Regions from separate parts of the Ligilactobacillus sp. LYQ135 genome, predicted to be linked through region 1. Evidence: predicted binding sites of a transcription regulator. Region 1 holds the regulator's gene; each other region holds the start of a gene.
What was found. The regulator HrcA, encoded in region 1, represses chaperone genes, less so after heat shock. The targets are predictions, from matches to a motif close to TTAGCACTCNNNNNNNNNGAGTGCTAA.
Positions count from the first base shown of each region.

Region 2: the regulator HrcA is predicted to act here: its motif matches at 1,914-1,940, upstream of groES (co-chaperone GroES).
Region 3: the regulator HrcA is predicted to act here: its motif matches at 1,831-1,857, upstream of clpP (ATP-dependent Clp endopeptidase proteolytic subunit ClpP).

Region 1 is NZ_JBSJYT010000003.1:136,739-140,030, forward strand. Features, by position in the region: gene ribF (riboflavin biosynthesis protein RibF) at 1-602, shown strand, start outside; gene hrcA (heat-inducible transcriptional repressor HrcA) at 733-1,755, shown strand; gene grpE (nucleotide exchange factor GrpE) at 1,772-2,368, shown strand; gene dnaK (molecular chaperone DnaK) at 2,390-3,292, shown strand, end outside.
Region 2 is NZ_JBSJYT010000008.1:48,889-52,180, forward strand. Features, by position in the region: gene ACWCL1_RS07125 (ABC-F family ATP-binding cassette domain-containing protein) at 1-1,102, opposite strand, end outside; gene ACWCL1_RS07130 (CPBP family intramembrane glutamic endopeptidase) at 1,125-1,766, opposite strand; gene groES (co-chaperone GroES) at 1,958-2,242, shown strand; gene groL (chaperonin GroEL) at 2,274-3,292, shown strand, end outside.
Region 3 is NZ_JBSJYT010000008.1:74,610-77,901, forward strand. Features, by position in the region: gene ACWCL1_RS07235 (gluconeogenesis factor YvcK family protein) at 1-56, shown strand, start outside; gene whiA (DNA-binding protein WhiA) at 74-1,006, shown strand; gene clpP (ATP-dependent Clp endopeptidase proteolytic subunit ClpP) at 1,056-1,649, opposite strand; gene ACWCL1_RS07250 (MFS transporter) at 1,904-3,292, shown strand, end outside.

The sequences.
Region 1 (3,292 bases):
GTTTACATGCCAAAATTGTTGTTGCTGGATTTGACTATACTTATGGCAAAAAAACAATTGCAAATATGCAAACTTTACCTCAATTTGCTAATGGCAGATTTAAAGTAATTTCTGTACCTCAACAAAGTCATCATGAAGAAAAAATTGGGACAACTAAGATTAAAAAATTATTACAAGAAGGCAATATAGATTTAGCCAATTATTTATTAGGATATCCATTTGAATTTACTGGAAAGGTAGTTCATGGACATGCTCGTGGAAGAATATTAGGGTTTCCAACTCTTAATATTGAAAGTGCCTCTGAACAATTGATCCCTGGAATTGGGATTTATGCTGTTAAAGTTAAAGTTGAAGATCAATGGTATTTAGGAATGGCTTCGATTAGTCATAATGAAACATTTGGTGCCAATCCTTTAACCGTTGAAATTAATTTGTTTAACTTTAATCAAATGGTTTATGGTCAAACGGTTAAAATCAAATGGTTCCATTATTTAAGAGCACCAGTTAAATTTAGAGGAGCAGATCAGTTAGTTGAACAGCTAAAACAAGATAAAAAAGCTACTCTTAATTATTTTGAGCAAAAGGATAGCAGTGAAGTTTAAAAACAAATTAGCACTCGAATAATTATTCTGCTAAAAAAGTGTGTAAAACCCTTGACGTAAGGCAAAATATTATGTAATATATAATTGACTTAGCACTTGAGGGTGTTAAGTGCTAAAGAGGTGATTGTAAATGTTAACAGATAGACAATTAGCAATTTTGGAAGCAATTATCCAAGATTATACTAATATCGGTCAGCCGGTGGGGTCTAAGAAGTTGCAAGAACAATTACCAATTCATGTAAGTTCAGCAACTATTCGAAATGAAATGGCAGCATTAGAGCATGCAGGTTATATTATGAAGCAACATTCCAGTTCTGGAAGAGTTCCTTCATTGCGCGGATATCGGTACTATGTTGATAACTTATTAAAACCAGTCAAAGTTGATCAACAAATGATCAAAAATATTCGGCATGAATTAAGTAATGAGTTTTCAAAAGTTGACGATATTGTAGCTTTATCAGCACGCTTATTATCACAAATGACTAATTACGTTGCAATTTCATTAAAACCTGAATCAAGTGATGTTGTGATTGAAGGCTTTCGCGCAGTTCCATTACGTAACCGTCAAATAATGATTTTGTTGGTTACAAGTGATGGTTCCGTTCAAAGTCAAAAATTTACTATTCCTGCTGATATTCATGGGGATGATTTAGAATCAGTTATTCGAATCATCAATGATGAAATTGTGGGATTGCAGTTAAATCAAGTAAATGATAAGCTGGTAGAAATTTTACCATCTATTTTGAATCATTTACATCAATCATCTGGATTTATGAAAACTGTAGGTGATATTTTAGACAAGGCATTGCATGAACATGTATATGTAAGTGGTAAGCGAAACTTATTAAATTTTGCTAGTGATGATAATCTTGAGCAAGTTAAATCACTATATTCACTAGTTGATCATTCAATTAACTTAGATGAATTGATTCAAAAATCAGATCAAGACGTTGCAGTTACTATTAAAGATAGTAGCCAAGGTAATGCACTTGATTATAGTTTAGTTTCTGCAACTTATGATGATGGTAATCATGGACATGGCTTAATTGCAATTCTTGGGCCAACCAATATGCCATATTCTAAAATGATTGGCATGATGGACACATTCCGTGATGAATTGTCGAAAAGGTTAACTAATTATTATCATAAATAGGAAAAGGGGTGTTGATTTGGCTAAAGAAGAAAAACATTTAAATAAAAAGGCTGCGGAAGATTTAAATGTTGATGCTCAAGAAGCAAAACATACATCTAAAAAAGCGCAAGCTGATTTAAATGAACAGTCAAATGAGCAAACTGATAACCAATCAGATATTGAAAAGCAATTAGCAGATTTGCAAAAGAAATATGACGAAATTGAAGACAAATATTTACGTGCAGAAGCAGAAATGCAAAATATGACTAAACGTTTTAAAAATGAACAAGCTCAACTTTTAAAATATGAAGGTCAAAAACTTGCAACGGAAATTTTGCCTGTAATGGACAATTTAAATCGTGCATTACAAGCTGAAGTTGAAAAAGATGCTTCAGAACAATTAAAACGTGGAATTGAAATGGTTGCACGTGATATGGAAAAAGCTTTGAAGGATAATGAAATTACAAAGATCGAAGCATTAAATCAACCATTTGATCCAACTAAACATCAAGCTGTTAAGACTGTACCAGTTGAAGATGGACAAACTAAAGATACAGTCGTTGAAGTTTATCAAGATGGCTATATGTTAAAAGATCGCGTTTTACGACCTGCAATGGTTGTTGTTGCACAATAATTAAGAAAGAGGTATTTTGATATGTCAAAAATTATTGGGATTGATTTAGGAACAACAAACTCAGCTGTTGCTGTTCTCGAAGGTAAAGAAGCAAAAATTATTACAAATCCAGAAGGAAACCGGACAACTCCTTCTGTAGTTTCATTTAAAGATGGTGAAACTCAAGTTGGTGAAGTTGCTAAGCGACAAGCAATTACAAACCCTGATACAATTTCATCAATTAAGCGTCACATGGGTGAAGCTGACTATAAAGTAACTGTTGAAGGAAAAGAATATACACCACAAGAAATTTCAGCAATGATTTTACAATACATTAAAGATTATGCTGAAGCATATCTCGGTGAAAAGGTTACCCAAGCAGTTATTACTGTTCCAGCTTACTTTAACGATGCTCAACGGCAAGCAACAAAAGATGCTGGTAAGATTGCTGGCTTAAAAGTTGAACGAATCGTTAACGAACCAACTGCTGCAGCCTTAGCTTATGGTTTAGATAAGACTGATAAAGATGAAAAGATTTTAGTTTATGACCTTGGTGGTGGAACATTTGATGTTTCAATCCTTGAATTAGGTGACGGTGTTTTTCAAGTACTTTCAACAAATGGTGATACTCATCTTGGTGGGGATGACTTTGATAAAGCCATTATGAATTGGTTAATTGAAAACTTTAAGAAGGACAATGGAATTGACTTATCACAAGATAAAATGGCAATGCAACGTTTGAAAGATGCTGCTGAAAAAGCTAAGAAGGATTTATCAGGAGTTACATCTGCTCAAATTTCATTACCATTTATTGCTGCAGGTCAAAGTGGCCCATTGCACTTAGAAACAACTTTAACACGTGCAAAATTCAATGAATTAACACATGATCTTGTAGAAAAGACTCGCATTCCAGTGCAAAACGCATTGAAAGATGCAGGTTTAACC
Region 2 (3,292 bases), on a different contig from region 1:
CAACTCCATTAGGGCCTACAATTGCTAAAACTTTATGTTTACGAAGTTCAAAATTAATTGGTTCTGCAAGGACTTGGTGATCATATCCAATTGCTGCATCTTCAACTTTTAAAACGACATCCCCACTTTCTTGTTGACTTGTAAATTGAAAACGAGGACCTTTCTCATCTTCTTCTGGGCGACTTAATCGTTTCATTTTTTCAAGTTGTTTACGTTTACTTTGAGCTCGTTTAGTAGTAGAAGCACGGACTAAATTTTTGTTAACAAATTCTTCTAAGTGGGCGATTTCAGCTTGTTGTTTTTGGTAGGATTTCCACTGTGATTTTAAGCGGACCTCCTTTTCTTTAATATAATCAGTGTAATTTCCAGTATAGTGACTTGAATGTTGGTGACTAATTTCAACAACTTCATTGACAACACGATCAAGGAAATACCGATCATGAGAAACAACCAGTAAAGCTCCAGTATAATTTTGAATATAACTTTCAAGCCATGTTAAAGTGTCAATATCTAAGTGATTAGTCGGTTCGTCTAAAATCAATAAATCCCGTTTTTCAAGTAATAGTTTAGCAAGTGCTAACCGTGTTTTTTGCCCACCTGAAAGTGAAGCAATTGAGCGCTTAAAGTCAGTTTCTTCAAATCCTAATCCACGCAAAACAGCTTTAATTTCATTTTGATATCCATAACCATTTTTTTCTTGAAAATCATGCATTAACTGATCATATTGTTTTAATAATTGTTGGTAATTATTAGTAGAGTGATCAATATTAGTTGCAGAAATCTGATTTTCGAGTTTATGAATTTGGTTTTCCATTTGAATTAATGGTTGAAAAACACTTTCCATTTCATTATAAATTGAGTTTTGAGACTCTAAACCAGTATTTTGAGCAAGGTAACCAATCGATAGTCCTTTTTTCTTAATAATTTGGCCTTCACTTGGTTCTTGATCGCCCATAATCATTTTGATTAAGGTTGATTTGCCAGCTCCATTCCGTCCGACTAAGGCAATTCGTGAATGGTCTTGAATATCAAGGTTAACATTTTCGAATAAAACATCGGCGCCAAAATGACGACTAACATTTTGGGCTTGTAATAACAACATAATTATGCTCCTTTCATGTAAATTATCTTAAACCAAAGAAAAGTAAAATAATCAAGTTCATTCCACCATGTGCAATCATAGGTGCTTTTAAATCGTGTGCTTTTGCATAGATCCATTCTAAAATACATCCCATTACAAAATAAATTAAAAAATGACCATCATGATGTGCAAGGGCAAATAAAATACTTGAAAAGATCGCAGCAATGATTGGCTTGAAATAGTAGGTTAGATTGCCAAAAAAAACTTTTCTAAAAATTAATTCTTCAATAATTGGTGCTGCCACCACGATATTTAGGAGATAAATCGGTGAATTTTTAAAAATAGTAATTAATTGGGTAGTATTTTGTGAGATCATGTTTTGCTTAAATACTAAGTGAGTAATGAGCATGCAAAGAATTTGACCAATAAAAACTAATCCAATTCCGCCTAATCCCCAAAGAAGAATTTTTTTGAAATTTTGCTTTGATTTAGGTTGTTCAATTATATTAGTATAACTAAATTTTTGATTTACCCATAAAAGTAACCCGGCTCCAAGTAAGCCAATGATGGTTAAAATTAAATAGAGAAATTTGGATGACCAGAAAAGTTTCTGGGTAATTATTTGAACAAGTAAATACGCTAGGTATCCAATTAAAATTGAGAGTGAATTTTTCTCAATTGCCATTCTAACAGCCTCTTTCATACACTAATTTATCAATATTGTAGCATGTTTTTAGTAATTTTCGAAATTTGATTAGCACTCGAGAAGTTAGAGTGATAAAAAATGCTTGCATTTTTTGGACAAGGTGAGTATAGTAATAATTGTAATCAATTAGCACTTAAATTAATCGAGTGCTAAAAATGGAGGGATTTATTGTGCTTAAACCATTAGGAGACCGTGTAGTCTTAAAAGTTGAAAAAGAAAAAGAAGAAACAGTCGGAGGGATTGTTTTAGCAAGTAATGCTAAAGAAAAGCCTCAAACAGGTGTAGTTGTTGCTGTTGGCGATGGTAAAACATTGGATAATGGTACAAAGGCTGTTCCTAGTGTAAAAGTTGACGATAAAGTCTTATTCGATAAATATGCTGGTACAGAAGTTAAATATGATGGGGAAGATTATTTAATTGTACGTGGTAGTGACATCATGGCAATTGTAGAATAATAAAAAAATAACTTTTTTGAGGTGATATTTTATGGCAAAAGAAATCAAGTTTTCAGAAGATGCACGTGCGAAAATGCTTGCAGGTGTAGATAAATTAGCTAATACAGTAAAATCAACAATCGGTCCTAAGGGTCGTAATGTTGTGTTAGAACAATCATTTGGTGCTCCTACGATCACAAATGATGGGGTAACAATTGCAAAGGCAATTGAATTGGAAGATCATTTTGAAAATATGGGTGCTAAATTAGTTGCAGAAGTTGCTTCAAAAACAAATGATATTGCTGGTGATGGAACAACTACAGCGACAGTATTAACTCAAGCAATTGTAAATGAAGGTATGAAAAATGTAACTGCAGGTGCTAACCCTGTAGGCATTCGTAAAGGAATTGAAGAAGCTACAAAGACAGCTGTTAAAGCTTTACACAAGATGTCACACAAGGTTGAATCAAAGAGTGATATCCAACAAATTGCAGCGATTTCAGCAGCCAATGAAGAAGTTGGTAAATTTATTGCTGATGCGATGGAAAAAGTTGGTAACGATGGTGTAATCACAGTTGAAGAATCAAAAGGAATTGATACTTCATTAGATGTTGTAGAAGGTATGCAATTTGATCGTGGTTACTTATCACAATACATGGTAACTGATGAAGATAAAATGGAAGCTGACTTAGATAATCCATACATCTTGATTACAGACAAGAAGATCTCAAACATTCAAGAAGTATTACCATTATTGCAATCAATCGTTCAACAAGGTCGTCCATTATTGATCATTGCTGACGATATTGATGGTGAGGCATTACCAACATTGGTATTAAACAAGATCCGGGGAACATTTAACGTAGTTGCTGTTAAGGCTCCTGGCTTTGGTGATCGTCGTAAAGAAATGTTGCAAGATATCGCAATCTTAACTGGTGCAACTGTAATTACAGATGACCTTGGCTTACAGTTGAAAGATACAACTATTGATCAATTAGGTTCAGCTGCTAAGGTAACTGTTACAAAGGAAAATACAACAATTGTTGAAGGTGCTGGCGACAAGAGCAAGAT
Region 3 (3,292 bases), on a different contig from region 1:
AAGTTGTTTTAGAATTAATGCAATTATTAGGACGACCTCAATCATGGATTAACTAAAGAAAGGATGAGTTGAGTTGTCCTATGCAAGTGATGTAAAAAAAGAATTAACAATGCTAGAAGTTCATGAAGAAGGGAATGGTAAAGCGGAGTTAATGGCACTCATTCGCATGAATGGCTCATTGAGTATTGAAAATCATCATTTTGTGCTCTCGGTTCAAACGGAAAATCCGGCAACTGCACGGCGAATTTATAAGTTGCTTAAGCAATTTTATCACGTGGAAAGTGAATTGATTGTACGCCGGAAGATGAAGTTAAAGAAAAATAATTTGTACATTGTAAAATTGCGACACGATAGCGAACATGTTTTAAATGACTTAGATATTTTAAATGGACTTCAAATTGAACAGACTGTTCCGTTGCAATTTTTAGATAATGATTTAAAAGTACGTTCATATTTACGTGGAGCATTTTTAGCGACTGGATCAGTTAACAATCCTGAAACGGGACGTTATCATTTAGAAATTTATTCTTTATATGAAGAACACAATGATACAATTTGTGAAATGATGAATCGCTATCGCTTGAATGCAAGGAAAACTGAACGTAGAAGTGGGTACATTACGTATCTAAAAGAAGCAGAAAAAATTGCTGATTTTCTTTCATTAATTGGAGCAACTAATTCCATGCTAAAATTCGAAGATATCCGGATTGTTAGAGATATGCGCAATTCTGTAAATCGAATTGTAAATTGCGAAACAGCAAATTTGAATAAAGTTGCTGATGCTGCTAATAAGCAAATTGAAAATATTAAATTTCTAGATGAACAAATTGGATTAGATAAACTACCTGAAAAATTACAGGAAGTTGCGCGGGTTCGAGTTGCTCATCCAGAGTTAAGTTTAAAAGAATTAGGTGAGTTAGTTCCAGGTGGACCAATTTCTAAATCAGGAATCAATCACCGATTAAGAAAGATTAACGAAATGGCAGAAAAGCTAACTGCTAAATAATATAAATAGGGCTGTGACATTAGTCACAGCCCTATTTATTTAATAAATTTTATTTTTCTTTTTTCTTATTAACCATGATCTTGTCAATTAAACCATAATCAAGTGCTTGTTGAGCAGTCATAAAGTTATCACGATCAGTGTCTTGGTTAATTTTTTCAATTGACTGACCAGTGTGATCAGCTAAAATTTCATTAATCAATTCACGTGTCTTTAAGATGTGTTCAGCAGCAATTTGAATTTCAGTTGATTGACCTTGAGCACCACCAAGAGGTTGGTGAATCATAATTTCAGAGTGAGGTAATGCAAAACGTTTACCTTTTGTACCGGCAGTTGCCAAAATTGAAGCCATTGATGCAGCCATTCCCATAACAATTGTTTGCACGTCAGCATTAACAAAGTTCATAGTGTCATAAATAGCTAACCCAGCAGAAACTGAGCCACCAGGAGAGTTAATGTACATGTAAATATCTTTTTCTGAATCTTGAGCATCAAGGAAAAGTAATTGAGCGATAATGGCATTTGCCATATCATCATTAATTTCACCTGATACCATAATAATGCGATCTTTTAATAAACGTGAGTAAATGTCATATGCACGCTCGCCTTGTGCAGATTGTTCAATAACTGTTGGAACTAAATTCATTGAATTCGTCCTCCTTAATATTAAAATTACTGAATTAAGTTTATCACATAACTTAAGTTGATTATATTCTAACGCGTTGGTCAAAAAAGGTCAAATGAAGATACGGTTGTTGTTAATCTTTATGATTGTGAGGTGTTGATTAATAATGTGATAATAAAATTACAAATTCATTTAAAAAATATTAGAAATTAATTAAAAAGGGTGGTATAATAATTTTAACGTTTTAGTTAAATAAAAATTAAGGAGATGTTGCTATGTCTGGTATGCCTGCTTTGAACGATCCATCGTTACACTGGGAGAAAAGATATAAGCGAAATTGTTTTGTATATATTATAATTTATGGCCTTTTAGGGGCTGTAACGGGGATTACTAATGATACTTTGACATCATATTTAGATTTGGTTGCACCAAATGTTGTTACAAGATTAAATATTTATACTGCGATTGGTTCAGTATTAATGGCAATTATGTTGATTTATATTCATAAAACAGGTTATAAAAAAGTTTTAATTGTTGCACCAATTTTAACAATTGCAACGCTTTTTGCCATGATTTATAGCAACAACACAGAATTAATTGCGATTTCATATGCGATTTTAATGGCTGGAATAGGGATTTATGATTTTATGTATCCGTTGATGTATTCTGTTTATGTTCCACGTAAAATTAGAACGTTTATGATGTCAGCAGTAATGGTTACTAACTTAGTAACGCAAGCAATTGTAACCTTCTTTGGGGGTAAAGTGGTTGTTTGGGTTTTCAGTAATTTAATGCATGTTAGTTATAGTAAAGCTTCTGTTTTATCAGGAGATCAAGCGAAAATGACAGGTGACACTTTAAGTGCCTACATTACATCATATAAGTTAGTAATTTACATTGCCGTTGCTTTTACTGCACTTGCGTTTGTATGTTCATTGTTTTTAAAAGAACGTCCAAGTGATTATATTGAAACGGAAGCAGAATTAGAAGAAAGACAAGCTAAAAAAGCAGTTAACTTTAAGTTACTTGCTAAAAAAGACATTGTATTATTTGTAGTTTTTCTTGCATTAATTCGGTTTGGTGCTTATTTGATTACACCATACTTTTCAATTTACTTGAATAATTATTTACATATTCAACGGGGAACAGTTTCAACGATTATTACATTACAAACATTTGCGATGTTAATTGGATATACTTTTGCCCCATGGCTTGAAAGAAAACTGGGTTCAATTGTATCTATTTCAGTAATGACATTATCATGTGTTCCATTAATGTTTTTAATGGCACGGGGAAATATGTTTGGTTCAGGAGTAGCACTTGCAATTGGAATTATTTTGTTCTTACGTTCAGGACTAGCAAATGCTTCAATGCCAATTCAACAGTCATTGCAAATGGCATTAGTGCCTAAAAACTTACGACCTGCATTTAGTTCATTAATTACAATTGTTAATGCTGCTATGGGAATTATTGTTGGAATTTTCACTTCAACAGTGCTATTAAAGAGTCCATCAGGTTACGCAACTGCATATTATATTGCCGGTGGTTTTTATACTGTAGCATGTATTTTGCTATTAGTTTTGAAACGGAAATACAACTGGATTATGAAAAATGAAACTGCTGAAGAAAAAATTGAAGAAAAACAAGAAGAAGCTGCTGAGAAA